Regions from separate parts of the Pseudoalteromonas sp. c7(2019) genome, predicted to be linked through region 2. Evidence: predicted binding sites of a transcription regulator. Region 2 holds the regulator's gene; each other region holds the start of a gene.
What was found. Region 2 encodes sigma-54, which starts transcription at its own class of promoters, with help from an activator protein. Its sites were predicted from a motif close to GTTGGCACGNNNNTNGNNT; they were not measured.
Positions count from the first base shown of each region.

Region 1: the regulator sigma-54 is predicted to act here: its motif matches at 2,630-2,648, upstream of GQR38_RS09570 (hemerythrin domain-containing protein).
Region 3: the regulator sigma-54 is predicted to act here: its motif matches at 1,561-1,579, upstream of fliE (flagellar hook-basal body complex protein FliE).

Region 1 covers NZ_WTKS01000007.1:58,355-68,614, reverse strand. The annotation lists gene GQR38_RS09575 (plasma-membrane proton-efflux P-type ATPase) at 1-2,048, shown strand, start outside; gene GQR38_RS09570 (hemerythrin domain-containing protein) at 2,165-2,590, opposite strand; gene GQR38_RS09565 (hypothetical protein) at 2,938-3,192, shown strand; gene GQR38_RS09560 (hypothetical protein) at 3,252-3,509, shown strand; gene GQR38_RS09555 (DUF6500 family protein) at 3,547-3,765, shown strand; gene GQR38_RS09550 (GGDEF domain-containing protein) at 3,802-5,721, opposite strand; gene GQR38_RS09545 (RluA family pseudouridine synthase) at 5,899-7,563, opposite strand; gene poxB (ubiquinone-dependent pyruvate dehydrogenase) at 7,885-9,609, shown strand; gene GQR38_RS09535 (threonine/serine exporter family protein) at 9,854-10,260, opposite strand, start outside.
Region 2 covers NZ_WTKS01000003.1:320,896-331,155, reverse strand. The annotation lists gene GQR38_RS05215 (YgiQ family radical SAM protein) at 1-859, shown strand, start outside; gene GQR38_RS05210 (protein disulfide oxidoreductase) at 1,316-1,867, opposite strand; gene mgtE (magnesium transporter) at 1,924-3,282, opposite strand; gene GQR38_RS05200 (HPr family phosphocarrier protein) at 3,413-3,685, opposite strand; gene rapZ (RNase adapter RapZ) at 3,728-4,573, opposite strand; gene ptsN (PTS IIA-like nitrogen regulatory protein PtsN) at 4,592-5,044, opposite strand; gene hpf (ribosome hibernation promoting factor) at 5,049-5,336, opposite strand; gene GQR38_RS05180 (RNA polymerase factor sigma-54) at 5,363-6,862, opposite strand; gene lptB (LPS export ABC transporter ATP-binding protein) at 6,932-7,657, opposite strand; gene lptA (lipopolysaccharide transport periplasmic protein LptA) at 7,654-8,199, opposite strand; gene lptC (LPS export ABC transporter periplasmic protein LptC) at 8,189-8,743, opposite strand; gene kdsC (3-deoxy-manno-octulosonate-8-phosphatase KdsC) at 8,740-9,291, opposite strand; gene GQR38_RS05155 (KpsF/GutQ family sugar-phosphate isomerase) at 9,292-10,260, opposite strand, start outside.
Region 3 covers NZ_WTKS01000016.1:84,437-94,696, reverse strand. The annotation lists gene GQR38_RS16600 (sigma-54 dependent transcriptional regulator) at 1-1,462, shown strand, start outside; gene fliE (flagellar hook-basal body complex protein FliE) at 1,619-1,951, shown strand; gene fliF (flagellar basal-body MS-ring/collar protein FliF) at 1,972-3,687, shown strand; gene fliG (flagellar motor switch protein FliG) at 3,680-4,720, shown strand; gene fliH (flagellar assembly protein FliH) at 4,724-5,530, shown strand; gene fliI (flagellar protein export ATPase FliI) at 5,549-6,883, shown strand; gene fliJ (flagellar export protein FliJ) at 6,883-7,329, shown strand; gene GQR38_RS16565 (flagellar hook-length control protein FliK) at 7,419-9,515, shown strand; gene fliL (flagellar basal body-associated protein FliL) at 9,573-10,103, shown strand; gene fliM (flagellar motor switch protein FliM) at 10,113-10,260, shown strand, end outside.

The DNA.
Region 1 (10,260 bases), on a different contig from region 2:
TGCCAGGCGATGTTATTAGAATGCGGATGGGCGATATAGTGCCTGCAGATGCGCGTTTGCTTGATGGCGATACAGTAGAAGTCGATCAATCATCACTTACGGGTGAATCGTTACCAGTGGTTAAATCATCGGGTGAAACCGTATATTCAGGCTCTATTATTCGCCAAGGTGAAATAGAAGCAATAGTATACGCAACCGGCGCTAATACCTTTTTTGGTAAAACAGCACAGTTAGTACAAGGGGAACGCACCGCAAGTCATTTTCAGCGAGCAGTGCTTAAAATTGGTAATTATTTAATAATGCTTGCTGCGGCTTTAGTGCTGCTTATAGTTATTGTTGCTTTGTTTCGCGATGATCCAATGATTACCACACTGCAGTTTGCACTCGTATTAACTGTTGCAGCCATACCCGTAGCAATGCCAACGGTATTGTCAGTTACTATGGCTGTAGGAGCTCGGTTGTTAGCGAAAAAACAGGTGGTTGTAACGCGTTTAGCTGCAATTGAAGAATTAGCAGGTGTTGATATATTGTGCTCTGATAAAACAGGGACACTCACACAAAATTTATTAACGTTAGGCGACCCATTTTGTGTTGATAACGCACTTAATGAAATAACCCGCGATGACGTTATATTGAACGCCGCATTAGCATCTCGCTCAGAAAATAACGATCCGATTGACTTAGCAGTATTACAAAGTGTAAAAGCTGAGCAGCATCTAGATTCTTATCACATAGAGCATTTTCAGCCATTTGATCCTGTGAGCAAACGTACTGAAGCAATCGTTAAAAATGATGATGGCAAAACATTTAAAGTGACCAAAGGTGCACCGCAGGTTATTTTAGCTTTGTCGGCTAATATTGAGGCAGTTAAAACTCAAGTTGAGGCATCAATAGATGAATTTGCAGCACGTGGGTTTCGCTCTTTAGCGGTTGCTAAAACAGACGAGCAAGGTAAATGGCAATTTATAGGTGTATTGCCGCTTTTTGATCCACCGCGTGAAGAAGCAATACAAACCATTGCCGATGCAAAAGAAATGGGTATGAGCGTTAAAATGGTCACGGGCGACCAAGTGGCCATTGCGCGCGAAACTGCAAGTAAACTGGGTTTAGGGACAAACATTCTTGATGCTAGTGGATTTGGTGCAACTGAGCATCATCAAGCCACACAGTTAGATGACTCAATCGAGAGTGCTGACGGATTCGCACAAGTATTCCCTGAGCATAAATACCATATTATTGATGTGCTTCAGCATAGAGGGCACATTGTTGGTATGACAGGAGATGGCGTAAATGATGCGCCAGCACTTAAAAAAGCTGACTGTGGCATTGCTGTATCGGGCGCTACAGATGCAGCGCGTTCAGCAGCATCAATTGTGTTAATGACCGATGGCTTGTCGGTTATTATTGATGCAGTTAAAGAAAGCCGAAAAATATTTCAACGCATGAACAGTTACGCTATTTACAGGGTTGCTGAAACACTGCGCGTATTACTTTTTATGACAATGGCGATATTAATTTTTAACTTTTATCCGTTAACAGCAGTCATGATTGTGATGCTTGCTTTACTTAACGATGCCGCCATTTTGTCTATTGCATACGACAATGTGCATTATCAAAATAAGCCCGAAACATGGAATATGCGGCTCGTTTTAGGTATTGCATCTGTGCTGGGAATTGTAGGGCCAATTGCAGCCTTTGGTTTATTTTACTTGGGCGATAAAGTATTTGAACTCGACCGTCCTCATCTTCAAACATTAATGTACTTATTACTTTCTGTAGCAGGGCATCTGACTATATTTTTAGCGCGTACCCGAGGTCCATTTTGGTCTATTAAACCGTCTGCTATATTAATGGTCGCTGTATTTGGCACGCAAGTTATAGCAACACTTATTGCTGTTTATGGTGTGTTTATGACCCCACTAGGATGGGGATGGGCACTTGCTGTGTGGGCATATGCTTTGGTGTGGTTTTTTATTAACGATGGTTTAAAGCTAGTGGCGTATCGAATTTTTGATCCGACAGAAGCACCCTTACTAGAGAAGAGTTAGCATATAGGCTTAAAAAATGGTTATAAGCCAAGTGGCTTATAACCAATAGTACACAAGGGAGTGTATATAAGGTGGTTCAATTATTTGTGAGTAAAGTTACTCACAAATAAAAAGTATTAGTGCATTGCATCATTATACTGCTTTGCCAAGCTTTGTTTTTGCCCTTCGGTTAGTGCTTTACCCGCTAATTGAAATACTTCGTGTTCTTCTTCGCTTAAATGATGATGTACTAAATGATGCAGTTTTTTAGCTGCAACTAACCATGCAGACGAGCTCATTTCGGTATCTTCAAGTTGTTCAATTAATTCATCAATTTCGTGATGTTCAGCTACGCTGTGGCGCGCTTTTTCATGAGTTAAGTCATCAAACATAAGTGGGTTGTAAAAGTAACGTTCTTCAAATTTTGCGTGTTGTTCTAGTTCTGTTTTTAGCTCGTCCATTAGCGTGTGGCGCTGCTCTGTGTCGCCGTGCGTTTGAATGAGCGCATCTACTAATTCTCGTTGTTTGTCATGATCGTGACGTAGTGCTTCAAAAATATTCATAACTAGTCCTTTTACAATTTATTTGCTTATATCATTAACTAGCAAACTAAATGCCAAATATTAAGTTATTGTATTTTATTGCTTTTATTTTGATTTTTTATTTTTGGGCTGCTATCACTGTAAATTTTACAGTGAGATGAATGCAATAATTTCAGGATTTTACGTAGTTCAATTATAAAAGGAGTATAAATTCCTACAGAACCTTACAAATATTTACTGGTTGTTTATTTTATTGCAGTGATAAAGTAGCAACATTATTTAGGTACAATCTATATGTATTACTCCCACATATAATACCAATCGGTATAAATGCAGGTAGCACGTTAACTTAATAGGATAGTTTAAGGATGAACATAAAAAGCCCCATCGCCGCATTATTGCTGTGCGCTTTACTGAGTGCATGTAGTACTGCCCCACGTTCTGACCCTAACTTATGCATTGAAGAGGCTGAAACGGTTGATCGAAATGGCGCTCAAACAAGCTCAGAAGTTTATAATCAATGCATTAGCGCACAAATTAAAAAGGATGAAAAAAATGACACTTTTTTTGATGCTATCGGTACGTTCTTTTTTGAATTTTTTGTAATGGTGGTAGAAAAGTAAATAGGCTAACTTGCAGCTGTAATTTAAAGTAAATAAGTTGCGTAAAAATAGGATTAGTTATGAAGCAATTATTGATAGTAATTCCACTTTTTTTATTACTAAGCGCTTGTGCGGCACAGCCTTACGCAGGTTCGGCAAAATGTATGGAACAAGCAGATATTGCATACGAAACCGATACACGTAAAAATGAAACATTAGATAATGAATGCAAAGCTGCAAAAGTAAATACGCCTAATAAAGAGCTTGAGAATCATGGCTTGGTTGATAGAAGCCTTTTGCAGCTAATCGTTAGCTTTTTAAATGGTGTATTTCAATAGTACATATACAGTAAAAATATAACTAAATAAGGTATGTATGAGGGAAGAACTAAGAGCAAAAATAATTACCGTATGCGATAAAAAAATAGCAGTTAAAGGAGAAAATGTAGGGCTTTCTTTTTATGCATTTTTTGCTAATAAAAACGACGACCCAGAGCTACTTATGGAAGCTGCTACTTGGTGGATACACACCCATAAATTAGATCATTTTGTAAAAGCACATAAAATTAAACAAATGGTTTTAGACGGACTTTAGTCAAGTAAATGAGCCAATACTTTTAGCTGTGCTTATTTAATCAACAACGACTTGGTTTCTTCCGTTTTCTTTTGCTTGATAAAGTAATTTATCTGCATGCTTAATAAGAACATCTAGTGTGCTTTTTAAAGAGCCACTTACAGAGGCCCCTGCACTAAAGGTGATTTTTGTATCACTAGGAAAGTCTTCTATATTACTGCAATGCTTGGCGAAGCTAATGGCGAGTCGGTTAAATATATCGCGAATTATTCGTTCATCAACCGTATTTAGTGCAAATAACCATTCTTCGCCGCCGTAACGACCAAACTGATGATCATTACATAGTGTTTCTTTTGCAGCTTTTGCAAAGGCAATAAGAACTAAATCTCCAACATCGTGACCAAAATGGTCGTTAACTTTTTTAAAGTAGTCTAAGTCAACAATTGCTATCGTCATTTTACCTTCACCAAGCTTTGCTTCTGCTGCGCGCATTATTCCTCTGCGATTAGGGCAATTTGTTAGATAATCTGTTAATGAAATATCGTGATATTTTTGACGTTGTCGAGCTTGCCGATAAAATAAAAATAATGAAGCAATCACTAAAATAAATGCAATAGCAGCGCTGAGTCGCCAAATTATTTTTTGTTGATATTCTTCTTTAGCTTGTAGCTCACTAATGTCTTTTGCGTACTCTAGTTGCTGTATTTTGTCTTCTTTTTCTTTTACTTCAAACTGTATCTGTAGTGTTTTTATATTATTTTCACTGGTTGCTTCGTAGTGCTTTTTTGTATAAAGGAGCTTTTTTTCAATTGCTTCAAAAGCCTCGTCAGTGTGGTTAAGGCGTCGTTTTAGCTCATAGCGTTTACTTAAAAAATCGGCTTTATAAATACTGCGGCTGAATTTATCTAATTTTAAAAACACCTCATCGTTTGCTTCATTTGCTTGATCAAGTAAATCTAGTTTTATATATATGTCAGCTAACAAAATGAGCGATGCGAGTTGCATGTCGTAAACACCTGCAGAACGAGCAAGCTCAATGTTTTCTTTAGTTAAAGTTAAAGCTTTATCGTAGTTTGCTTGTAAGTACTCAATATTTGCAATTGAGTACTGAGCAAAGGTTAAGCCTTTTTGCATATTAACTTTTTTAAAATAGAGCAATGCTTTATCTAGGTATATTAAGGCATCTTTAGGTTTTTCTACTTCAAGCAATACATTGCCTAAGCTCCAATATGCTTTTGCAGTAAAAAGCCCATCTTGTGTTTGCTCATATGCCGCAACCGCTTTTTTTGCATAATATACGGCTTTGTCTTTTTCGTTTAGATAATTATATGCATCGGCTATTTTTCTAAAAAAGTATCCTTGAGATGCTGAATCGTCATCTTTTAATGCTAATTCTAGCCCCTCTAGTGCAACATTTAGGGTCTTTTTCAATGAATCTGTATCGGTGTAATAGTAAGCAAGTGCTCGCAAAATAATGATTTTTTCTTTAGTTGAATGCTGTTGCAAGCTTTCTTCTAATTTTGTGGCTAGCGTTTGTGCTGGAGCTGGGTTTGGCTCCCTCGCTAGAGACTTGAGTTGTGATTCGAGAAATAATAAATATACACTTTTTTGATTTGGTAACTCTTTGTTCTTTAAGTAATAGGATAAGTGTGTGTTTAACGCTTCGTATTTTTCTTGTCTAAAAAGTAACTCCGCATACAAAGCGGCCGCTTCTAGATGAAGGTTTTCCCAATTTTGCTCTTTGCTTATTTTAAACGCTTGAGTGAGTTTGTCTTCATTTTGAAGATAGTCTAATTCATTCAGTTTTATGTTGTTGATCAGGACTTGAGTCGTGTCAAAGTCTAGCGCATGTAAAGTTGCACTTAATGAGTCGCCGTTAGCTGAGGCAAGCTTACTTAAAAGTAAAAATAAAAGGAGAACAATATACTTTGCCCATAAAGTATTACCTAAAACCTTTATTTGTGTATTGTTAGTCATGTTAATCCTTTGCTGACTTATTTTTATTAGGAAATACTTTTCTACATTGCTTAATAAACTTGGGATTGAACAGTTTTTTATACTCATTATTGAAAAAATAAGACCATAAACGATATCAATTTAATTAATAAAAACCAACACATTGTATAATATAGTCGTTGTAGCTATGTGTTTTTATTAAAAATCTGCGGCTACTTCAAACTCTAATCGCTTAAGCGTAATTGGGTGAGTAAATGCTAAGTATTCTGCATGTAAATGTAATCTATCGGCTTTTTGCCCGTAATGTGTGTCGCCTATAATTGGCATGTTTAAACCTAAACTGTGCGCACAATGGACTCTTAATTGATGAGTTCGCCCTGTTTTAGGGTATAACTGTAATCGGGTAATATTGTTGTTACGCTCTAAAACCTGCCAGGTAGTAAGTGATGGCTTACCATGTTTGTAACACACCATTTGGCGCGGTTTATCATCAAAGTCGAGCACTAAGGGTAAATCAATTACTCCGCTATCCTTAGCTACGTTACCATTAACTAATGCGACATAACGTTTATCTATGGTGCGTTCAATAAACTGCTTTTGCAGTGCTTTGTGCACGCGTTTATTAAGCGCAATCATCAATAACCCAGAAGTCGACATATCTAATCTGTGTACAATTAGCGGGCCTGATGCCTCTGGAAACTGCGTTTTGATTCGCATATAAACTGAGTCATCAATATTAACGCCAGGCACAGATAAAAACTCAGCGGGCTTATTTACCACAAGTAAGTCGTCATCTTTATAAACAATATTTAAATCTTTACCCTGAGCTGGGTTGATAAGTAGCGGGTTATCTTCAACATCTAAACCCTTTAGCATGTGCCCAAGTATTGGTTGGCATTTACTGTAACAAGAAGGGTAGTAGTTTTTATGCTGCCTGATTGCTGATTTAGGTGCTGCTCCCCACCAAAACTCAGCCATAGCAAGTGGTTTTAAGCCATGCTTATAGGCGTATTGTAATAATTTAGGCGCTGCACAATCGCCAGCACCCGAAGGAGGAGTGTGTTCAGGTAATGCTGCAAATATGGCATTTAAGTCTGTAGTTTCTCCATTTGCATTTAAAAATTGGTACTGCGCAAATAATTTTTTTTGTAAGTTTTTAGAAAGTGTTTTACGGCGCTTTTTTAAATGAGCAATTTCATCAGAAATATTGATGTGTGTTTGCTGCAGTGACTCGATTATATTTTGCCAATAGGATTTAAGTGCCAGCAGTTGCTTTTTTTCTACGATGCTTTGCCCTGCAAGCTTGTTTTTTAACTGCTCAAAATCACTTTCGCTAAGCTCTAATTCGCCTTCGGTACGTTGTATTTTTCGTTGCTGACGACCGGCTTGCATCACTGCCTGTTGGGCTAATAGTGCTTGCTGGTAGCTTTGTGTTGCATCATCAAGTTTGCTATTAACTTCATGCAGTTGTTCGCTATTTTCTAATTGCTCAATTTGAGCATTAATATCGTTAATTATTTTACTTTGAGTCAAATAGCTATCGTCTTGCAGCTGCATGCTAGAAACAGGCGGCACAAAGCTAATATTGGCTTTATCACCTTCAATTTGCCCCGAATAAGCACTTAAAAAGCCTAATTGTTGCTTAGCATTTTGCACCACTAAAACCCCAAACATTTTACCTGCATTTTCTGCATTTTCTGCTTTTAAATGCGTTAACGTTTCAAGTTGTTGCTGTAATTGTTTTGTGGCTGCTACAGCTAAAGGTTGCGGCTCGTAATAAAAAGGGAAAGTAAACTTTTCAGGAAGCGCGAGAGAATCAATATTTTGAGAAAATAATGTAAAGCACGAAGCAGAATTTGACATAGAAGTAAGAGAAAAGCATTCAGTAAAATAATTGAGCGCATAATAACATATTCATAGTTAAGCCACTAAAAATCTCGCACTCGCATATTCATAAACACTTTAAAGCGGACATTCATGTTTTATGTATCAGAATGGGGGCGCAGCAAACCTAGGAGTATCGTTTGTTAGTAAAGTCTCAGTAGCAATATATCTATCATTATCAAAATATTTAAGCTAATCGATTCTCAATAATTGAGCGCATTTCGAAACGATGACTTACTTGATAGATCAGAGGCGAAAAATCAATTTACAGAATAACTGAATATTTAGGAGTTCTATATTATGAGTCAAAATATCGCAAGTTTTATTACTAAAACCCTTGAACAAGCTGGCGTAAAACGTATTTGGGGAGTAACTGGCGATTCACTTAACGGCATTAGTGAAAGTCTGCGAAAAATGGGAACAATTGAATGGCTAGGTACGCGACATGAAGAAGTTGCCGCATTTGCAGCCGGTGGCGAAGCGCATTTATCAGGCGAGCTTGCAGTGTGCGCGGGTTCTTGCGGCCCAGGTAATCTTCATTTAATTAACGGCTTATTTGATTGTCAGCGCAATAATGTACCGGTATTAGCTATTGCCGCACACATTCCTTCATCTGAAATTGGCAGTAGTTATTTTCAAGAAACCCATCCGCAAGAATTATTTAAAGAATGCAGTGTATATTGTGAAATGGTTTCGAGCCCTGAGCAAATGCCGTACCTGTTAGAAACCGCAATGCGACAAGCAATATTAAATAAAGGCGTGAGTGTACTTGTGCTACCTGGCGACATTGCATTAAAAGATATGCCTAAAGCTATCAAACCAAAATGGAACGTGCCAAAGCCAGCAACGTATACCCCCGCTTTATCTGATATTGAAGCAATGGCGACTCATCTTAATAAAAGTAAAAAAGTAACCTTATTGTGTGGTGCTGGTTGTAAGGATGCCCACGACGAAATTGTTGCGCTAGCCGAAAAATTACAAGCACCGATAGTGCATGCCATGCGCGGTAAAGAATTTATTGAGTACGATAACCCTTACGATGTTGGTATGACTGGGTTTATTGGCTTTGCGTCGGGCTATCATGCAATGCAAGAAGCCGATACGTTATTAATGATTGGGACTAGTTTTCCTTATCGTGCTTTTTACCCTGAAAATACCACCATATTGCAAATTGATAATCAGGCTGCGTCACTCGGGCGACACGTGCAAATTGATTGTGGCGTGTTAGGGGACACAAAAAATTCAGTGACCACACTGCTTGATTATATTAAAGGTGAACGGAGCAGTTCGCACTTAGAAAAAAGTGTTAAAAACTACAAAGAGTCTCGACAAGATCTCGATGAACTAGCCAGTGGAAAAACCTCGCAAAATTTAATTCACCCGCAATACCTAACGCGTTTACTCAACGAGCAAGCGGCTGACGATGCTGTTTTTACTTGTGATGTAGGTACGCCAACAGTGTGGGCTGCACGTTATTTGTCAATGAATGGAAAGCGCCGCTTAATTGGATCGTTTAATCATGGTTCTATGGCAAATGCCATGTCGCAGGCAATGGGGGTTCAATCTGTAGATAGAGACCGCCAAGTCATTGCAATGTGTGGTGATGGTGGCTTTTCGATGTTAATGGGCGATTTAATCTCACTTAAGCAGCTTAATTTACCAATAAAGATTGTTGTTTATAATAATCGCTCACTTAGTTTTGTGGCTATGGAAATGAAAGCCAGTGGGTTTTTATCAAGCGATACTGATTTAGAAAACCCAAGTTTTGCTAAAATTGCAGAGGCTTGTGGATTAAAAGGGATTCATGTGGACGACCCTGAAAAATTACCATCGGCAATGAACGAAATGATGAACCACTCAGGACCTGTTGTTTTAGAAGTCGACACTGCAAAACAAGAGCTTTCAATGCCGCCGCAAATCAAATTAGAGCAAGCAAAAGGCTTTAGTGTTTACATGATGAAGGCGTTAATTAACGGCAAAGGTAACGAGATTGTAGAGCTTGCCAAAACTAACTGGTCACGCTAGTTAAGTTACTTCCCTATTGAGTGTTTTGGCTCAATAGGGAAGTGTAAATTAGAAGTAGGATATGATTAAAATGGAAGGTTTTTTAGTATAGTGTTGGAATCACTACGATGCTTTTGAGCTCACTAAAGTGCGATGTAAAGAGCTAAAACACTTAGCATTGGCAGTAATTGCTACTTGGTAGTTGATTGAGCTTAATGTTTCACTCGCTTTACTCAATCAAAGTAAAGCGAGCGCTTAGTATCACTTACAAACTCTTTTTAGGCGGTAGGGCGACGTTTGCAAATATTAGTCCTGCAACAAGCGACATAAATATTAAAAACGTTTGTTGGCCTATGTGTTCTGCGTATATAAAGTCTTGGCCTTCAATTAGTGAGTTTAAGCCAATATAGGTTTTGCTACCTGGTACTAATACAATTAAGCCTTGCATGGCCACAATAGAGGCTGGCGCATTAGCAACGCGGTTAAACAAGTTACTAAATATACCCACCGATAAAGCACCTACAAACGTACCTAACGTGTAATCAAGGTACATAGCCGAGCCAATACTGGTGCCGTACGCTATAAAGCCTGATGCAATAGACCAAACCGCATGCTTAAGTTTGGTTCTAAAAATCACGATTAGGCTGCTACAAAGTAAAAATATAGCCAGCC
Region 2 (10,260 bases):
TATGTATAAACTGCGTTGTACTAGCAAAAAGGCAGAAAGTACCTGTAGACGTTTATCATGTGTGTATCCTGAAATTTGTAAGCATATGGATACAGATCATACGCCAACAATAGACTTATACAAAAAAGCACGTGAAGTTAAGGGTATCAAAAAGGTATTGATTGCTTCCGGTGTTCGTTACGACTTAGCTGTACGCGACCCGCGTTACGTTAAAGAATTAGTAACGCATCATGTAGGTGGCTACTTAAAAATAGCGCCAGAGCATACAGAAGATGGTCCATTATCAAAAATGATGAAACCAGGTATGGGGGCGTACGATCAATTTAAAGAATTATTTGATAAGTACTCTAAAGAAGCCGGTAAAAAGCAGTATTTAATTCCTTACTTTATATCTGCTCACCCAGGGACAAAAGATGAAGATATGGTAAACATGGCTTTATGGCTTAAATCAAACGACTTTAAGCTTGATCAGGTACAAAATTTTTACCCATCACCGATGGCTAATGCGACGACTATTTACCACACTGAAATGAACTCTTTACGGAATATAAAAAACAATACAGAAGTTGTTCCAGTACCTAAAGGTGCTCGCCAACGTAGATTACATAAAGCTATTTTACGTTACCATGATGCAGCAGGTTGGCCGATGATACGTGAAGCACTGCGTAAAATGGGTAAAGCTAATTTAATTGGTAAAGGGCCTAACTGTTTAGTGCCTGAAGAAGGGCGTGATGAAAAAGCAGGTAAAGGTGGCAGTAAAGGCGGACGTCCTGCACTAACGCGACATACCGGCTTTAGCCAATTTAAAAAGGCAAACACTAAACCAAAAGTAGGCGGTAATCGTCAAAGTACACGTTAGTGATTCAATCTATTAATAACTAGGGCGTGTTGATCTTTGGTGGGTGAATTTGCAGCAGTATGTTTGGTTTTTAGGCAAGGCGGAGCCTATGTAGTGTGGTTATTCCCCATGAATAGGCGATAACGCAGCATAAATACCAAACATGCGCTGCCCTTTGGGTTCTTTCTAGGGACGATTAACTCTTTGTTGCTCGGTTTTTACTTAGCCCACTAGGTTACAAACCTCGCGCCGCGATTTAATCGCCCCTAGATTGAACAAATTTCAATCCACAAAGATCAACACGCCCTAGTAGATTAGTTTAATTACGCTAAGGGTTTTTAAACCCTTTTAATGCGTAAATTAAGTAAACCTTGCTCTTTATTATCTATATTATTGTAGGTGATAAAGAGCAAGCTTTTAGAAACCCCTCTTGAGATAGCACATATTTAGTGCCTATATACTTGCAGTTAGTTTTTCTTAAAACGTTGATGATAACCACAAACGTAATTTAAGTGACCATAACGGCTGAATGCCTGTTAGCCCTTGCGTCATTTTATTATCTTTTAAGATTATATAAGATGGCGTGACTTGCCCTTGCCAATCGGCAAATATCTCACCGTGTTGATCGTTGACAGTGGTAAAACTGTAGCCATGATCATTTAGATACTCATGTAGTTTTTGATCCGAGCCTGATTTTATTGCGATGCTCACGACAGGGTAGTTATTCTCGTTTGCGAGTTCGTTTATGGCAGGGGAGGTAATACTACAAATAGGGCACCAAGTTCCCCAAAAATAGACAAGTGTTGGTTTATCTTGGCTCATTGCTGACAAATCAATGTTTTGCCCTTTATAATCTATTAATTGTAATTGAGGATTTGCTGGCATAACAGGTTGTCGCCACCAATTGACAGCGTTATAAATTACGAAAAATATGAAACCATATATCAACACACTTTTTAATATTGATAGGCCTTTTTGTTTTGGCGTTTTTTTAGGTGTGTCTTTTTTATTTTTGGTACCCGTTGTCATAGTTGCAGCTTTACCCTAAGTGTTTTTTACTTTAGTTATTTGCAAAAGTTTCTAATTTAAACCAGCAACCAAGTAGCAGTACCTAAAAAGGCGAATATACCCACAATGTCTGTAATTGTAGTTAAAACTACACTACCTGCAAGAGCGGGATCTATATTCATCTTTTTAAGAATAATAGGGATACTCGCACCAGCAACACCGGCCACCACTAAGTTCATAAACATAGCGAAGGCGAGTACGCCACCAAGCATAAAGTCCCACTGCCATAGGGCAATAACACCTGCTATTAACAACGACCACAAAACACCGTTTAACGCGCCAATAGCAAGCTCTTTCATCATCAAGAAACGTTGGTTAGTTTGATTTATATGACCTACCGCAATACCACGAATAACAAGCGTTAATGATTGGCTACCTGCAACACCACCCATAGAAGGGACAATACCGTTAAGCACAGCTAAAATAGGGAGCACATCTAAAGTGCCTTCAAAAAAGCTAGCTACAAAAGCAGCTGCAAGTGCAGTTAGTAAGTTGACACCTAACCAAACTGAGCGTTTTTTAGAGCTTTTTAGTACTGGCGCAAAGGTATCTTCTTCATCATCAAGACCGGCTAAGCCCAATAAACTATGCTCAGCATCTTCTCGGATTACGTCAACGATGTCATCGATCGTGACACGACCAAGGAGCTGATCGTTATCATCGACTACGGGGGCCGATATCCAATTATGACGTTCAAATAATTGCGCGACTTCACTTTCATCCATTGAGATTGGAATGGATTCACAATCTTCATCCATTAAATCGCGAACAATCTTTTCTGGCGGGTTAGTTAATAATGTACTCAGCGATAAAGCGCCTATAAAGCAGTTATGCTTATCAACAACGTACAAGTCATCGGTACCTTCTGGTAACTCGCCACGTAGCCTAATATATCTAAGTACAACATCGAGCGTAACATCAGGGCGAATGGTCACCGTATCGGTGTTCATTAGCGCGCCAGCAGAACGCTCTTGATACGAAAGTGCTTGTGTTGCACGTTCACGGTCTTGAATGTCCATCGCGCTAACAACGTCTTTATAAACGGTGTCCGGCAGACTACGTAATACTTCACCTAAGTCATCGTGGCCCATATCTTCTGTTGCGGCTGCAATGTGCTTAGGTTCCATTTGGGCAATAATGCCTAAACGAACATCTTCAGATAGTTCTTCAAGAACATCGCCTTGCACATCAGGATCAACCAACTGCCAAAGGAGTCGGCGAATTTTATGTGGTGATGATTCTAATAATAATGCGGTATCACAAGGAGCTGTTTTTGCGAGCATGCGCCTAACTTGAACAAATTGACCACTATTGAGTGACTTAGTCACCTGTTTTAGTTGCTGTAGTGGGTAATCTTGTTCAAAAGCTTCAGGCATTGGCGTCCTTTATAAATTTTTATATTACTTTATGGGGAGAGGTGAGTTAACTGGCGTCACTAACCGTATTTATTTTATATATCTGTTTTAGTTGGGGCATTAGTAATGCGAGCATTATTTTTATAACTGTTTATTCTTGTTCATTAAAACGTTGTGCTATTAATTCTCCAACAGCATGTAAAGCTTGCTCAGAATCGGGGCCTTTACATACAACTTTTACTTCTTTGCCTTGGCTACTTTCAAGTAACATTAATGCAAGTACGCTATCGCCTGCAGCTTCTTTGTCATCTTGAAATAATGTAATTGTCGCATCAAACTGCACTGCTAATTGGGCAAGCACGGTGGCTGCTCTGGCGTGCAATCCTAATTTGTTTTTTATTAAAAAAGTGTCTTCACAATGCATAACTTACTCTACCTAAGCTGAACAGGTGATTATTCAGCTATATTATTTTTCTTGTTCGCGATGGCGAATTTTAACATTGGGATGTGTCATTGCAAAACTTTCACCGATAGTTTGCGCTAAATATACAGAGCGATGTTGTCCGCCTGTACACCCAATAGCAATGGTTAAATAACTGCGGTTATTTCGCTCTAAGTGCGGTAACCATGTTTGTACAAATGTTTGAATTTGCCATGTGAATTTTTGCACTATGCTGTGATTGGCCAAATAATCTTTAACAGGTTGATCTAACCCATTTAAAGGTTTTAATTCAGGTTCCCAATGTGGATTTGGTAAAAAGCGTGCATCAAATACGTAATCTGCTTCTTTTGGTATACCGTATTTAAAACCAAACGATTCAAACGTGACAATCAGTTGCTTATCTTTTTTACCTAAAATCTTTTCACGAATAGATTCAGCAAGTTGATGAACACTCAAATCAGTCGTGTCTATCATAAAGTCGGCGCGGGTGATTAATACATCAAGTAATTCTTTTTCTTTTTTGATGGCTAAATCAAGAGGCAACGAGTCAATTGATAGTGGGTGTAATCTACGAGTTTCAGAAAAACGTTTGATCAATGTTTGATCGTCGCTATCTAAATAAAATAACGTAGGTTTTGCAAAGCCAGGCAAGTATTCAAGAATATCGTTAAATTCATCTTGTTGTTTAGGGATGTTACGCACATCAATGCTAACAGCAATTTTATCGTAGCTATCAGACACACTGCGAACTAATGAAGGAAGCAAGTTAACTGGAATATTATCTACGCAATAATAACCTAAATCTTCTACAACGCGTAAAGCAACCGACTTTCCAGAACCAGAACGGCCGCTTATGATAATTAACTCCATTTAACACCCTTTATAAAACTATGATTGATTGACAATAACTTGGTAAAGCTCAGTATCTGATTTTGCACTGCGTAACTGTTTACAAAAATCTTTGTTGTTTAGTTTATCAGCAATGGTTGCTAGAGTCTTTAAGTGCTGCTGGTTATCGCCATCTGGTACGATGAGTGCGACGAAAATATCAACAGGGCGATTATCGATCGCATCAAAATTTATTGGAGTTTCGCTAACGAGTACTAAAGCCAAAGGCTCTTCTGCACCGCTCATTCTTCCATGAGGAATGGCAATGCCACGCCCTATACCTGTACTACCCAATTTTTCTCTGCTCATTAAAGCATTAAGAATATCTTGTTGCGGTAAATACGGAAGTTTGTCGTGGGCAAGTTCGCTAATGAACTCTAAAATTCTTTTTTTGCTATTAAAAAGGACCGCAGCTTTGCTGCAGTCCTGGCATATAAGTGAGCTTAATTTCATCATATTAGTGTCGAGCAAGCTTCTCTTTGTGTTTAATTACTTGTCGATCGAGCTTGTCGATCAACGAGTCAATGGCGGCATACATATCTTGATGTTCTGTAGAGGCAAATAGCTCAGCACCGCTTACGTGTATGGTGGCTTCTGCTTTTTGATTTAATTTTTCTACATCGAGAATGACATGAACATTATTAATATGATCAGAGTGTCTTTCTAGCTTCGCAAATTTGGTATTAATATAGTCTCTTAGTGAATCGGTTAATTCTACGTGACGACCAGTTAAGTTTAGTTGCATAAGCATTACCCTCTTTTTTTTGCGTCTTAAATCAAACTTTTACGCTGATTTGACGGTGGAATAGCCAGAGATTCGCGGTATTTTGCGATTGTACGTCTCGCTACTTTAATTCCTTGCTCAGCCAATATATCCGCTATTTTGCTATCACTCAATGGTTTTGCTGAGTTTTCTGCTGCGATTAATTTTCGGATAAGCGCACGGATTGCTGTAGATGAACATTCACCACCGTTTTCGGTGCTTACATGGCTTGAGAAAAAGTATTTAAGCTCAAATATACCACGGGGTGTGTGCATATACTTTTGGGTTGTTACGCGCGAAATTGTTGATTCGTGCATTTCTACCATTTCAGCAACATCATTTAAAACCATTGGTTTCATGGCTTCAGGACCGTGTTCAAAAAAGCCTTGTTGTTGCTTAACAATACAATTTGTTACTTTTAATAGCGTGTCGTTTCTACTTTCTAAGCTTTTAATAAACCATTTAGCTTCTTGTAAATGCGAGCGAATAAACTGGCTGTCACCACTGGATTTTACAGTGCGAGACATTGCAGCGTATTGGCTATTAACACGAATTTTAGGCATGCTATCTGGGTTTAACTCAACAACCCAGCGGCCTTTAATTTTTTTAACTGACACATCAGGAATAACATACTCAGATTCTTCTCTTACAATAGTATCTGCAGGTTTAGGGCTAAGAGTATGTATTAATGTCATTACTTCTTTAAGCTCTTCTTCTTTGAGCTTAGTTTTCTTCATTAATGTACGATAGTCACGAGCAGCTAATAAATCAATATGCTCGGTTAAAATCATTTTTGTTTCATTAATGTAAGGTGTTTCTTTATCAAACTGGTTAAGCTGAATACACAAACACTCTTGTAAGCTACGTGCAGCAATGCCTACTGGATCAAACAGTTGGATGCGTTTTAATACAGCTTCAATTTCATCAAGTTCGACTTCGTTATCATCTTCGTTTTCTTGATTAAAGCTTTCTAAAATCTCTTCGCAGCTTAGTGTTAAAATACCTGAATCATCGACGGCTTCTACAATAGCAATAGCAATAGCTTCGTCTGTAGGGCTAAATGGCGTTAGTTGTAACTGCCACATTAGATACTCATGGAGCGTTTCAGTAGAGGCGCCTTGGTATATTGATTCGTCTTCAGGCATCGGACCCGATGATGCTGCTGGAGCGGCACTCATGTACTCATCCCAACTAACATCCATAGCCATGTCGTCACTTAGCGTGTCTTTTGCAAGTGCTTCACCACTATCTTGTTCGTATTCGCTTGGAGCATCATCGGCAGATGCGCTAACAGTTATGTCATCTGTATCTGCTTTTTGCTCGTTTTTACCTGCAGCGTCTTCTGAATAGTCTGCTTCTTCAACCTCTAATAGCGGGTTGCTGTCGAGAGCTTCTTGTATTTCTTGCTGGAGATCCAATGTACTGAGTTGCAACAAACGAATAGCTTGTTGCAGCTGTGGAGTCATTGTAAGTTGCTGGCCCATGCGCAGCTGTAGTGATTGCCTCATGTATCTCTAACAATCCTTTTATGTTGTTATAATTAATACTAGCAGATGCTTAAAGACATGGCGTAAATGTTACAGCCTAAATTGCTCGCCTAAGTAAACATCGCGTACTGTTTTATCATTTAATACGTGTTCTGGAGTACCTGATGCAATCAGCTCCCCATGAGAAACAATGTAGGCTTTTTCACAAACATCAAGGGTTTCTCTTACGTTATGATCGGTAATTAATACACCAATCCCACGATTTTTAAGATGTTCTATTATTTTCTTTATATCTAATACCGAAATCGGGTCAACACCTGCAAATGGTTCATCCAGTAATATAAATTTAGGATCTGCTGCCAGCGCACGTGCTATTTCAACACGACGACGTTCGCCACCCGACAATGCCATACCTTGGCTATCACGAATGTGTTGTATGCTAAATTCATCTAATAATTTATCGAGAGTGTCTTCTCTAGCTTGTTTATTTAACTCTTTGCGCGTTTCTAAAATGGCCATTAAGTTTTGATAAACAGTCAGCTTTCTGAATATTGAAGACTCTTGCGGTAAGTAGCCAATGCCTAATCTAGCACGACTATGCATAGGTAAAAGAGTAATATCGTTATCGTCTATCGATATTTTACCTTTGTCGCTAGGTACAAGTCCTACTATCATATAAAACGTGGTGGTTTTACCTGCGCCGTTAGGGCCAAGTAAGCCAACAATACTGCCAGCTTTGACTTCAAGGCCGACGTTTTTTACAACTTCACGGCCTTTATAGCTCTTTGCTAATAGCTCTGCTTTTAATGTGCTCATGGTTGACCTTTGTCGCTTTTTTTACTTTTTTTAGTCTCGATTGGTACTAAAATTGTGTGAACGCGGTCAGTTGAGTTTTCATCTTTTTCGGCACTGATTAGCTGCTGCTCTATATCGTAGGTAATGCTTTTAGCATTTATTTTTTGTCCCGCTTGCGATACTTGTGCATTACCAACAAGCGTTAAAAAACGCTTAGATACATCATAACGCACTTCGTCAGCACTGGCGCTCATAGTCGTGCCATCTGATTGCTTTTCTTCAAAGTGCGCAGGGCTACCTGTAGCAATTAATAATTGTTTATTATCACCAAGTTCATCGCGTTTATGTACTTCTAAGCGGTCGGCTGTGATACGGCGGTTACCGTGAATAATTTCAACGTTTTTCTCAAAAATCCCGACATTAGCTTTTAATTGACCTTCTTGCTTATCGGCGCTTATTGAAATTTGATTTGCAGTCGGTTGCGTGTTTTGCTCTGCAGCACTACTATTAAACGCTAGTATAAGTGTAGGAATAATAAGTGATTTTAATATTTTATTGGTCATAATATATGGTTCGCGTATGGTTAATTAGTTTTATCACTTCGGTTTTTAAGTCGGCTTCTAGGCCTTTACCAGTGATTTTTAAATTGGGTCCAGTGATGATAACGGGTTGCTCCGAACGCATTGTTAATAGCTTTATATCTACCTGAATATTATCAGCATTGATTTTGTCTATCATGGCGTTATCGGTTAAGTTTTTGGCAACCACATTGCCTTCTAAAATTAATTGTTTGTCTTCGTATAATGTTGCTTCGTCTGCATTTATTTGCCACGTTTGCTTTTCGTTATATAAAGTAAAAATAGGTTTTTCAAAAAACGTAAAACCTAATTGTTGATATAGCTCCATTTTAGCCGCAGTTACTTTGTGGCTAATTTTACCTTGTTCGTCATAGGCTGTTTGTTTGAGTTCAATGGCTATGTAATCAGGCTTGGCAATAACTTCAGGCTCAGTCTGAGGCACAATATTTGTTTGTGTAAAATAAGGGTACCAAAGCCAAACCATACAGCTAATGAATAAAACGCTTAATATTATGCGCGCTGCATTCATGAACTAGTGCCTTGTGTAGTCAATGCTTTACCATTTTCAAGCATAAGTAAGTCGGTGAGCTCTCTTACTGCACCAAAGCCGCCAGGCATTTGCGTTACATAGTGTGATAAACGTTTAATAAGTGGATGGGCATCATTTACTGCAACAGCAAAGCCGACTAATTCCATAACGGGCATGTCAGGACCATCATCACCGATATAAGCAATTTGTTCATCGCTAAGGTTGAGTTTGTCTTTTAATTCTTGATAGGCAATGAGCTTATTTTCTTGGCCTTGATAAATATGCTGTACGGTTAAGCTGCTCATACGTTGTTGCACTATTTGTGAATGACGACCAGTAATTACAGCCACTTCAAAGCCACTGTTTATAAGCGCTTTAATGCCAAAACCATCTTTTGTATTAAATGCTTTTAGCTCTTCACCTTGATTACCAAGATAAATACGGCCATCAGAAAATACACCATCAATATCGCATATAAGTAGTTTTACTTTTTTAGCGCGTGCTTTTGCATCATCGCTCAGCGGTTGATAGAGTTCTTCAAATTGCATTTATAATACTCCTGCTTTTAATAGGTCTTGCATGTTTAATGCGCCAATAGGTTGGTTTTTCTCATTGACGACGATTAAGCCATTTATACGTTTGTGTTCCATAATGTTAAGCGCTTCAGCGGCTAAAATATCTTGTGTAGCCGTAGTACATGACTTAGTCATAACAACATCTATTTGTGTTGTATGAATATCAATTCTTTGCTCTAAAATACGACGCAAATCGCCATCGGTAAATAATCCCACGAGCTGCTGATTTTCATCAACAATGGCTGTCATACCTAAACCTTTAGCAGACATTTCAATGAGGGCGTCTTTAACTGTTTGTGAAACGCTAATAATAGGTGTATTTGCGCCGCTGTGCATAACATCTTTTAAAGTAAGTAATAAGCGCTTGCCTAAACTACCACCTGGGTGAGATAGCGCGAAGTCATCAGCTGTAAACCCGCGAGCTTCTAATAATGCAACTGCCATGGCATCGCCCATCGCAAGCGTTGCAGTGGTACTTGATGTAGGAGCTAGACCCAATGAACAGGCTTCTTTTTCTACTTTAATACACACATGTACATTAGCAAGGGTCGCCATGGTTGATTGCGTATTGCCAGTCATCGATATCATTTTGGCACCAAGTCGTTTTAAAACCGGAATGATATTTAAAACTTCGCTGGTCTCCCCTGAATTAGAAATAAGCATAACCACGTCATTTTTAGTGATCATACCTAAATCACCATGGCTTGCTTCACCAGGGTGAACAAAAAATGCTGGACTGCCAGTGCTTGCAAGGGTTGCCGCTATTTTATTGCCAATATGACCTGATTTACCCATACCAATGACAATAATACGGCCTTCGCAGTCGTACATTAATTGGCACGCGTTATGAAAATTTTCATCTACATATTGTGCAATATCACTAAGTGCTTGGCGTTCAACATCTAAAACGCGAAGGCCTTGTTCAATAAAATTTAGCGTTGC
Region 3 (10,260 bases), on a different contig from region 2:
TAACACTATTTTAGTTGTCGAAGATGACGCAGGGCTTCGTGAAGCCTTAATAGATACCCTTGAAATGTCGGGTATTGAATGTGTTGCAGCGAGCAGTGCTGAGCAAGCAATGTTACTGCTTAAAAAAGATCAATTTTCGCTTGTTGTAAGCGACGTGCAAATGGGCGCAATGAGTGGCCTGGATTTACTACGCAGTATTAAATTAAACCACCCTGATTTACCTGTATTGATGATGACGGCGTACGCCACAATTGACGATGCGGTAGAGGCGATGCGCCTAGGTGCAATTGACTACATGGCTAAACCATTTGCACCTGAAGTGCTGTTAAATATGGTGAGTCGTTATTTGCCTGAAAAAGCAAAAGAAACCGACGGACCTATTGTTGCTGACCCAACTAGTATTCAATTATTGGAGCTTGCGAGTAAAGTAGCACGCTCTGATGCAAGTGTAATGGTACTTGGCCCAAGTGGTTCAGGTAAGGAAGTACTTGCTCGTTATATTCATGATAAGTCAAGCCGTTGTAATGAGCCATTTGTGGCGATTAACTGCGCGGCTATTCCTGAAAATATGCTTGAAGCCACGTTATTTGGTTATGAAAAAGGAGCTTTTACGGGCGCGATTCAAGCATGTCCGGGTAAGTTTGAGCAAGCACAAGGCGGCACTATTTTACTTGATGAAATTACTGAGATGGACTTAGGGCTACAAGCAAAGCTGTTACGCGTACTGCAAGAGCGTGAAGTTGAGCGTTTAGGGGGGCGTAAAACAATTCAGCTCGATGTACGTATTTTGGCAACCAGTAATCGTGATTTAAAAGAAGCCGTGTCTGAAAATCAGTTTAGAGAAGATTTATATTACAGGCTTAATGTTTTTCCACTAATGTGGCGACCATTGTGCCAACGCCCTGGCGATATTATTGTATTGGCTAAGCATTTAATTGAGCGCCATATAAGTAAAAGCAAAGAGCCTATGGCATATTTAGATAAAGGTGCCGAGCAAAAGTTATTGGCTCACGCGTGGCCTGGTAATGTGCGCGAGCTTGATAACGTTATACAGCGTGCACTTATACTGCGCACGGGTAACACAATAAATGAGCATGCTATTTTTATTGAAAACTTAGCAGCTAATAACTTTGTTATGGAGCCATCATTGGCGCCGGCGCAAACAGTATCGTCAACAGAATTAGCTCACGCAGATAAAGGCGTTGATAAAAGCACGCTAAGCTCTGCATATTATGATGAAAAATCACATGCCGAGGTTGAACCTAAGCAGGGCTTGCTAGCGGCAGACACCGGTAGCTATAAAGATGAGCTTAAAGACAAAGAGCATCGTATTATTTTAGAAACCCTTGCACGCTGCCAAGGCAAGCGTAAAGACGTTGCCGAAACATTGGGCATAAGCCCACGAACTTTACGTTATAAACTAGCGCAAATGCGCGATTTAGGTATTTCACTTCCAGCATAACCTCCTATAAACCCTAAGTTTGCGCTGCGAACTTAGGGTTGTCAAAACTCTGACTAACACAAATTAAAGTTAACCTATTGTATTTTAATGATTAATTATTTGGCATGCTTTGTGCTTTATTACTTGTAAGAGTTCACTGCGTGTCAGAGATAAATTATGAAAATTCAAAACAGTGCTGTATTTCAAGAAATGCAATCAATGGCTTTAGAAGCCGGCCGTAATAATCAAATAAATAAATTGCCGACTCAAGTTCAGCCTACTTCTACTTCCCAGTTTGGCGACATGCTAAGTGATGCATTAAATACAGTGCACGGTCTACAGCAAGATGCAGGTCAAAAAGTAAAAGCGGTTGAGATGGGGGATCGAAGTGTATCGCTTGCTGAGGCGATGATTGCTTCTCAAAAATCGTCAGTTGCTTTTGAGGCTACAGTACAGGTTCGTAATAAACTTGTTGAAGCTTATAAAGAAATCATGAACATGCCTGTTTAATTAGGTAGTGGAGAATTATTGTGGCGCAATCTAACCAATCTACAGACCTAGCACTTGCTGGTGGCGGTATTGACCAAAGTGGTGGTGATGATCAACAAGAACAAAAGTCAGGCTACTTAAGTGCTTTAAATGGTGTTGATGTATTGCGCCAAGTAACATTGGTTATAGCATTGGCTATTTGTTTAGCTATCGCGATTTTTATTATTATTTGGGCTCGTCAGCCAGATATGCGCCCGTTAGGCAAAATGCAAACTGAAGAGCTTATTCAAACGCTCGACTTTTTAGATGCGCAACAAATTGAATATCAACTAGATGGCAACGTTGTGTCGGTTGATGAAAGCGAATACCAAAATATTAAATTGTTAATGACCCGCGAAGGGTTAGAGCAAGGGCCAGCGTCGGGCTCTGATATAATTATGCAAGATATGGGCTTTGGTGTAAGCCAACGCTTAGAGCGCGAACGCCTAAAACATGGCCGCGAGCAACAACTTGCCCGCACCATTGAAGAGCTTAATAATATTACTCGCGCTAAAGTATTGTTAGCCATTCCTAAAGAAAACGTATTTGCCCGCAGAGAGAAGAAACCATCAGCTACAGTTGTATTAACGCTTAAGCGTGGTCGCTCACTCGACCGTGAAGAAGTAGACTCTGTTGTTGATATGATTGCCTCGGCAGTACAGGGTTTAGAGCCTATGCGAGTTACTGTTACCGATCAAAATGGTCGATTATTAAATTCAGGTTCGCAAAGCTCATTAGCAGCACGCTCTCGTAAAGAATACGACTTAGAACGTAAGCGCGAACAAGAGTACCTTGAAAAAATAGACAGTATTTTAATACCGGTTGTTGGGCTTGCAAACTATACAGCTCAAGTTGATTTGAGCATGGACTTTAGCTCGATTGAGGAAACTCAAAAGCGTTATAACCCAGACCTACCAGCGGTTAGAAGCGAAACCACATTTGAAGAAAATAACATTGGCGGCCTAGCTGTTGGTATTCCAGGTGCGCTTACAAATCAGCCACCGTTAAACTCGAACATTCCTGAGGTTGCGGGGCAAGGTGGTGCAGGCACAGCTACGTCACCAACACGCAGCCACAAAGAAGCCACGCGTAATTATGAACTCGACACTACAATTTCTCATAAGCGTCAGCAAAGTGGTGTAATACGTAGAATAAGCGTATCAGTTGCTGTTGACTACATTGCTAAAGTGGGAGAAAACGGTGAAACAACCATGACTCCACGCTCGGTAGAGGCATTGTCAAATATTCGTCGCTTACTACAAGGTGGTGTAGGTTTTGATATGCAACGTGGTGATGCACTTGAAGTCGTAACAGTGCCGTTTGTACGTGAAGAAACAAATTTAGCAATAGAAGTGCCACTGTGGGAACAAGACTGGTTTATGAAAATAGCCCGCCTTGTATTAGGCGCCTTAGTTATCATTGTATTGATAATGGCAGTAGTAAAACCAATGCTTAAACGCTTAATTTACCCAGACGATACACTAGAAGAATACGACGAAGATGCATTAAGTTCAGGCGTAGATATTGGCGACAACACGCTTGATATGCTAAATAAAGACTTTGATTCTGCTTCGGTTGGTTTCTCAAGTGATGGTACACTGCAGTTACCGGATTTACATGGCGACGAAGATTTACTTAAAGCAATTCGTGCCCTTGTAGCTAACGAACCAGAACTATCATCACAAGTAGTCAAAGCGTGGTTAACAGAAGATGACTGATCAAGAACAAAAACAACTCCCGCCAGCCTTTGATGTTGATAAGCTAGATGGGGTAGATAAAGCCGCTATATTACTTTTGAGTTTATCAGAAGAAGATGCCGCGCAAATCCTTAAACACTTAGAACCTAAACAGGTGCAAAAAGTGGGTATGGCGATGGCTGGGTTACAGGACTTATCACAAGCTAAGATTAGCGCTGTACATAACTTGTTTATAGAACAAATTCAAAGCTTTAGTACCATTGGTTTTCAGTCAGAAGACTTTATTAAAAAAGCGCTTACAGCAGCCCTTGGTGAAGACAAAGCCGCTAGCCTTATTGACCAAATTGTTATGGGCTCAGGCGCTAAAGGCTTGGATTCATTAAAATGGATGGACTCTAAGCAGGTAGCAAACATTATTCGTAATGAGCATCCGCAAATTCAAACCATTGTATTATCGTATTTAGAGCCAGAACAGTCAGCTGAAATTATTGCTCAGTTCCCTGAAAAAGTACGCTTAGATTTAACCATGCGTATTGCAAACCTTGAAGAAGTTCAGCCAGCAGCACTGCAAGAGCTAAACGAAATCATGGAAAAACAATTTGCCGGCCAAGCAGGTGCACAAGCCGCTAAAATGGGTGGCTTAAAAGCTGCTGCAGATATTATGAACTACCTAGATACCAATGTAGAAGGGCAGTTAATGGACTCTATTCGTGAACATGACGAAGAGATGTCGCAGCAAATTCAAGATCTTATGTTTGTGTTTGAAAACTTAATGGATGTTGAAGACCGCGGTATTCAAGCAATCCTACGAGAAGTACAACAAGACGTATTAATGAAAGCAATTAAAGGCACCGACGATGCCCTTAAAGACAAAATACTGGGCAATATGTCTAAGCGTGCAGCCGAAATGCTTGCTGATGATTTAGAAGCTATGGCACCTGTTCGTATAAGTGAAGTAGAGGCGGCGCAAAAAGAGATTTTATCAACAGCGCGTCGTTTATCTGACTCAGGTGAAATTCAGCTGGGCGGCGGCGGTGGCGAGGAGTTCCTGTAAACTATGAGCAAACTCAAAGGACGCACACTTCGGGCTGATGAAGCAGATGAATTATTAAAAAACTGGGCTATTCCAGATGTAGCACCAGATGAGAGCAGCTTTGGCAATCGCTCTACGGCTTACGGCACACCGCTTAGTGAGTTGTACAAAAAAGAATTAGCCGAAGAAATGCCTATTGATGAGCCACAAGAACCAGAACTCCCTGCGCTTACCATGGTTGAGCTTGAACGCATTAGACAAGACGCGTACGAAGAAGGCCTTAAGCAAGGTCATGAGCAAGGCTACATAGACGGTTTTGAAAAAGGCGTTGGCGAAGGTAAAGAAGCAGGCTACAAAGAAGGCTTAGAGCAAGGTAAAACACAAGGCCTTGAAGATGTAAAACCATTAATTGAAGAGCAGTTAACAAGTTTAAAAACCATTTTAGAGGGGTTAACTGCACCGCTAGATAAAGTGGACGAACAAGCCGAGAAGCAATTAGTACAACTTGCTAGCATGTTGGCGGAAGCTGTTATTTATCAAGAAGTAAAAACATCGCCTGATGTAATTTTACATACGTTAAAGCAAAGTATTGATTCACTTAATGCGGAGCAAGAAAAAGTACGAATCCATTTAAACCCCGAAGACTTAGAACTCATAAAAGAGAGCTACGGCGAACAAACCATTATTGATAATAACTGGCAATTAATGGCAGAGCCCACTCTTGAGCGCGGTGGCTGTGAAGTTAAAACAGCGCAATCGTCACTCGACATGACCCTTAAAACACGTGTCAAAGAAACGTTGGATAGTTTTTTGCATAATAGTGGTATCTAACTATTTTATTGGCGTGTTATGTCAACTCAACGTGCACCTTTAAGCGAACGCTTATCTCAATATCAACAACATATTAAAACCCCGGCGCCTGCTGTGGCAGGTATTTTAACGCGTGTTGTTGGCCTTACCCTTGAGGCTAGAGGTTTACGTGCACCCGTTGGTAGCCAATGTAAAATAGAAACTATGAACGGCTTTGTAGACGCCGAAATAGTCGGTTTTAACGATCAAACTTTGTACTTAATGCCTAACGACCACATCTCTGGTGTATTACCTGGTGCGCGTGTTATTCCTCAAGTAAATAATTTAGGTTTACCTGTAGGGATGAGTTTATTAGGCCGCGTGGTGGATGGTTTAGGGCGACCGCTAGATGGCTTAGGTAAAATTAATGCTGAGCATCATTTAAAGTTTGCGCAAAATACTATAAATCCGCTTTCAAGAAGACCAATCACTAAGCCTATGGATGTAGGTGTGCGTGCTATTAACTCGGTTATCACAGTAGGGCAAGGCCAGCGTATGGGCTTGTTTGCAGGCTCTGGTGTGGGTAAATCAGTACTACTGGGTATGATGACCCGAGGTAGCGAAGCTGATGTCATTGTTGTTGGCTTAGTGGGGGAGCGTGGCCGCGAAGTAAAAGAATTTATTGAAGAAATACTCGGTGTAGAAGGGCGCAAACGCTCAGTTGTTGTCGCAGCGCCTGCTGATTCATCACCACTTATGCGTTTAAAAGGCTGTGAGAGCGCCGTAACTATTGCAGAGTATTTTAGAGATCAGGGTTTAAACGTATTATTGTTACTCGATTCGGTAACGCGTTATGCAATGGCGCAACGTGAAATTGCACTTGCTGTTGGCGAGCCGCCCGCTACAAAGGGTTATCCGCCTTCGGTGTTTGCTAAATTACCTGCGCTGGTGGAGCGTGCTGGTAATGGCGGTGAAGGGCAAGGTTCAATTACTGGCTTTTTTACGGTGTTGAGTGAAGGCGATGATATGCAAGATCCTATTGCTGATGCAGCGCGAGCTATATTAGATGGCCACATTGTACTATCGCGTGATTTAGCTGACAGTGGGCACTATCCCGCTATAGATATTGAAAAGTCGATTTCGCGTGTTATGCCTCAAGTTGTTTCTGAGCCGCATATGCAACAAGCCCGAGTGCTTAAACAAGTGTATTCAATGTATCAACAAAACAAAGACATGATTACGTTAGGCGCTTATCAAAAAGGGACCGATCAAATGCTCGACCAAGCTATAAATATGATGCCAAGAGTGAATGCATTTTTACAACAAGGTATGCGAGATGTCATTAGTTACGATGATGGTCTGCAAGGTCTTGCTCAGTTACTAGGACAAGCATAATGGCTAAAAACAAACTCGATTTATTGCTCAAAATTGAAAATGATAAAGAAGAAAATTTGCGCATGAGTTACTTACAAGCTAATCAAAACTTGCAATCGAATCAACAAAAGCTACAAGGTTTAAACAATTTTAGACTTGAATACTCTCAGCAGTTACACCTAAAAGGTAAGTCGGGTTTATCTAGTGCAGGGTTTGGTCAGTACCATGCTTTCATAGCTAAAATTGAAGAGGCAATTCGGCAACAAGCAAGTACCGTAAATACCGCTAAGCAAGTTGTTACTCAACGTAAAACTCTATGGCTTAAGCAGCAAATTAAAGCTAAAGCAGTTGCCAAACTAATCGAAAATCAAAAACTCAAAGCAAATGCGTTAATGGCAAAAAATGAGCAAAAAATGTTAGATGAGTTTTCAGCTAATCAGTTTTTTCAACGTCGTAAAGCTTTGTAATTTAGGCACGTTAATTGCTTTGTTACTTAGTGGAATTCAACTTTTGGCGGTATGCGGTGGCATATTGCCGTAATGGTATTAGGTGATTTATGGCGATGAATAACATTTCGTTTTTAGTTTCTTCTGAAAAAGATTCACTGTTAGCTTTTAAAGACAATAGTTTAGCTAATGGCGAAGAAAATTTAGGCGATGAATTTTTAAGTCAGCTAAACGAAGCGCATAACTCTATGGAGCCATTGCTTAAAGGCAATAAAAATCCCGATGCCGAAAATTCGATTGCCATACCTAAGCATAAACAGCCAGAAGAAAATGAAAATCTGAGCGTAAAGCTAGATGAAGTAACAACAGACGAAGTTACTTTTGTGTCTGTTGAGATGCTTGATCAAATTAATTCAGCACAAGCAATGAGCACTTCGGTCAATAAGCCGTTCGATGCAACTAACAGTTTAGAATCAGAAAATGCAGAGCTAGAAGCTATACAAGCAGAGAATACCGAAATAGAAAACACAGAAATAGAGAATACAGAAATAGAGAATTCAGAATTACAAAGCACACCAATAATTGCATCCACTAATACAAGTGATAAAGTATCGGCTAAAGAAGCGAATACAGCCAGTGTAGTGCAAAATTCAATTGCCACTAATGTAGACTCTAAAACGGCTAAATTAACTGATTCAAAAAGCGATAACTTTAGCTCACTATCTTTGAATTCGTTACCATTAAATGAAGGCAAGCATCGTAAAAGTGGTGTTGCTGAAGCTATTGAAGGGCCATTAAATTCTATAAATAAAAAGCCCGATGACAGCATTGGCCCTATATTAGAAAAACCTGAAGTTGCATCAATGAGTTTTAAAGAGCAGCTAGGACAAAATAAGTCTGCTGATGAAAATAATATAGTTTTGCCAACACTCACCGACAAAGCGGGCGTTACTCAGTCTTCTTTAGCCGCAACTGAAGCTGATAATAATGCAGCAATAGATACGTTAATGACTAAAGATGCAAGCTTAATTAAAGCTAATGATGTTATTGCTAGTTTAACGCCTGAGCAGCGCTCACAACTTAACGCGCAAGTTAAGGTATTAGAAAATACTGATTCAACAAGTAACGCAACTAGTAGCACTTCAAATCTTAAGCAAATGCTTGCGCAATTTATTACTGATAACGAAAAAACGCAGAGCACGAGCACAAAACAATCTTTTAGCGCAGAAATCAATTCACTTAATACAACTGAAAAACAAAGCTTATTAACGCAGTTAAACGCTTATATTAAAACAGAGCAGCCTAAAGGCGAGCAATTGGCAGTGCTTAAGCAAACAGTTAATGAATTAAAAGCTTCAATTGAAATAGGACTTGCCGATACCGCTAAGACAGACTCAAAAACGTTTGTAGCGTCAGAGACTCCTAACACAGTATATAATCCACAAAAGTTAAGCTTAAAGACATCAACAAACGAAGAGGCTGATTTAAATAAAGCCGTAACAACCTCAACTAAGCGTGATGATTTATTAAAATCACTTGAAGAATTACAAAAAGATGGCCTTAAAAAAATAACTGCAGAACAAACTCCTGTACGCGTGGCACAAGTATTTACGCAAATTACAGCTGCTTTAAATACTCAGCAAGTGAGCACATTAAGCCAATACGACTCATTAAGTTACGAGCAGAGCTTACTTGATACCCAAATAATACAAACTCAACAATTACAAAGTACATCGCAAGTTAAGCAAGTAAGTATTGATCCTGGTGTAATGCAGGCAATTAATATTGTTAAAAGTGATGCAGCTAAATTACTGCAAGAGCGCGTTAGCTCAATGCTGAGCATTAATAATAAAGAAGCAGAAATTCGCCTAGATCCTCCCGAAATGGGCAGTATGCAAATACGTATTCGTAGCGATGCAGAACAAGCGCATATAAACTTTGTAGTACAAAACCAGCAAGCCAAAGAAGCACTTGAACAATCAATGCCGCGCTTACGTGAAATGTTAGCGCAACAAGGATTAGAGCTTGGTGAAAGTACTATTTCTTATGGGCAATCAGGTGGTGAAACTGCCGAGCAAAGTGAGAGTGGACCCCAAGGTAATATGGCTAATAATAAGTCAGTTAATGATGAAAACGACGAGCAAGCAAATAACACTGCACAAAGTTCTCGACAACAAACTTCATCATCAATAGATTACTATGCCTAAGTGCTGCTATTATAATAACTAAAACAAGCAAGTACCTTTGCGATTAAAGGAATCATGATGGCTGAAGAAACAAGTTTAGAAATTGAAGAAACCGGTAAAAGCAAAAAGAAACTAATAATAATCATAGTAGCTGTACTACTTATTGTAGGCGGTGCTGCAGGTTACTTTTTTATGTCGGGTTCGGATGCGCCAGTTGAAACCTTAGATGAAGAGACTGCGATGTCAGCAGATGCACCTTCTGCTGCAGTTGGTGATTCAGCTGAAATAGGCAGTGCTTTATATGTGTCAATGCCACGCCCATTTGTATTTAACGTTCCCGGTTCAAGTCGCGACAGAATTGTGCAAATTAAAGTACAGTTACTAGTACGTGGCGAAGTAAATGAAGAAACAGCCAAAAAACACATTCCACTAATAGAAGGGACGCTACTAAGCGTGTTTTCTACTACAACTGCTGATGAGTTAAGTACGAGCTCAGGTAAAGAAACACTTCGTTTTTCTGCACTTGAAAAGGTACAAAAAGCCTTAATGGATGTTGAAGGCAGCAAAGTAATTGAGCGGGTATTGTTTACCGGCTTTGTGATGCAATAAGGGGTTAGCGTGAGCGATTTATTATCCCAAGACGAAATTGATGCGCTATTGCATGGTGTTGATGACGTTGAAGAGGAAGATATACACGACGGTGAAGATGGCGGGGGAAGTACGCTTCAGTACGATTTTTCTTCGCAAGATCGGATCGTGCGTGGTC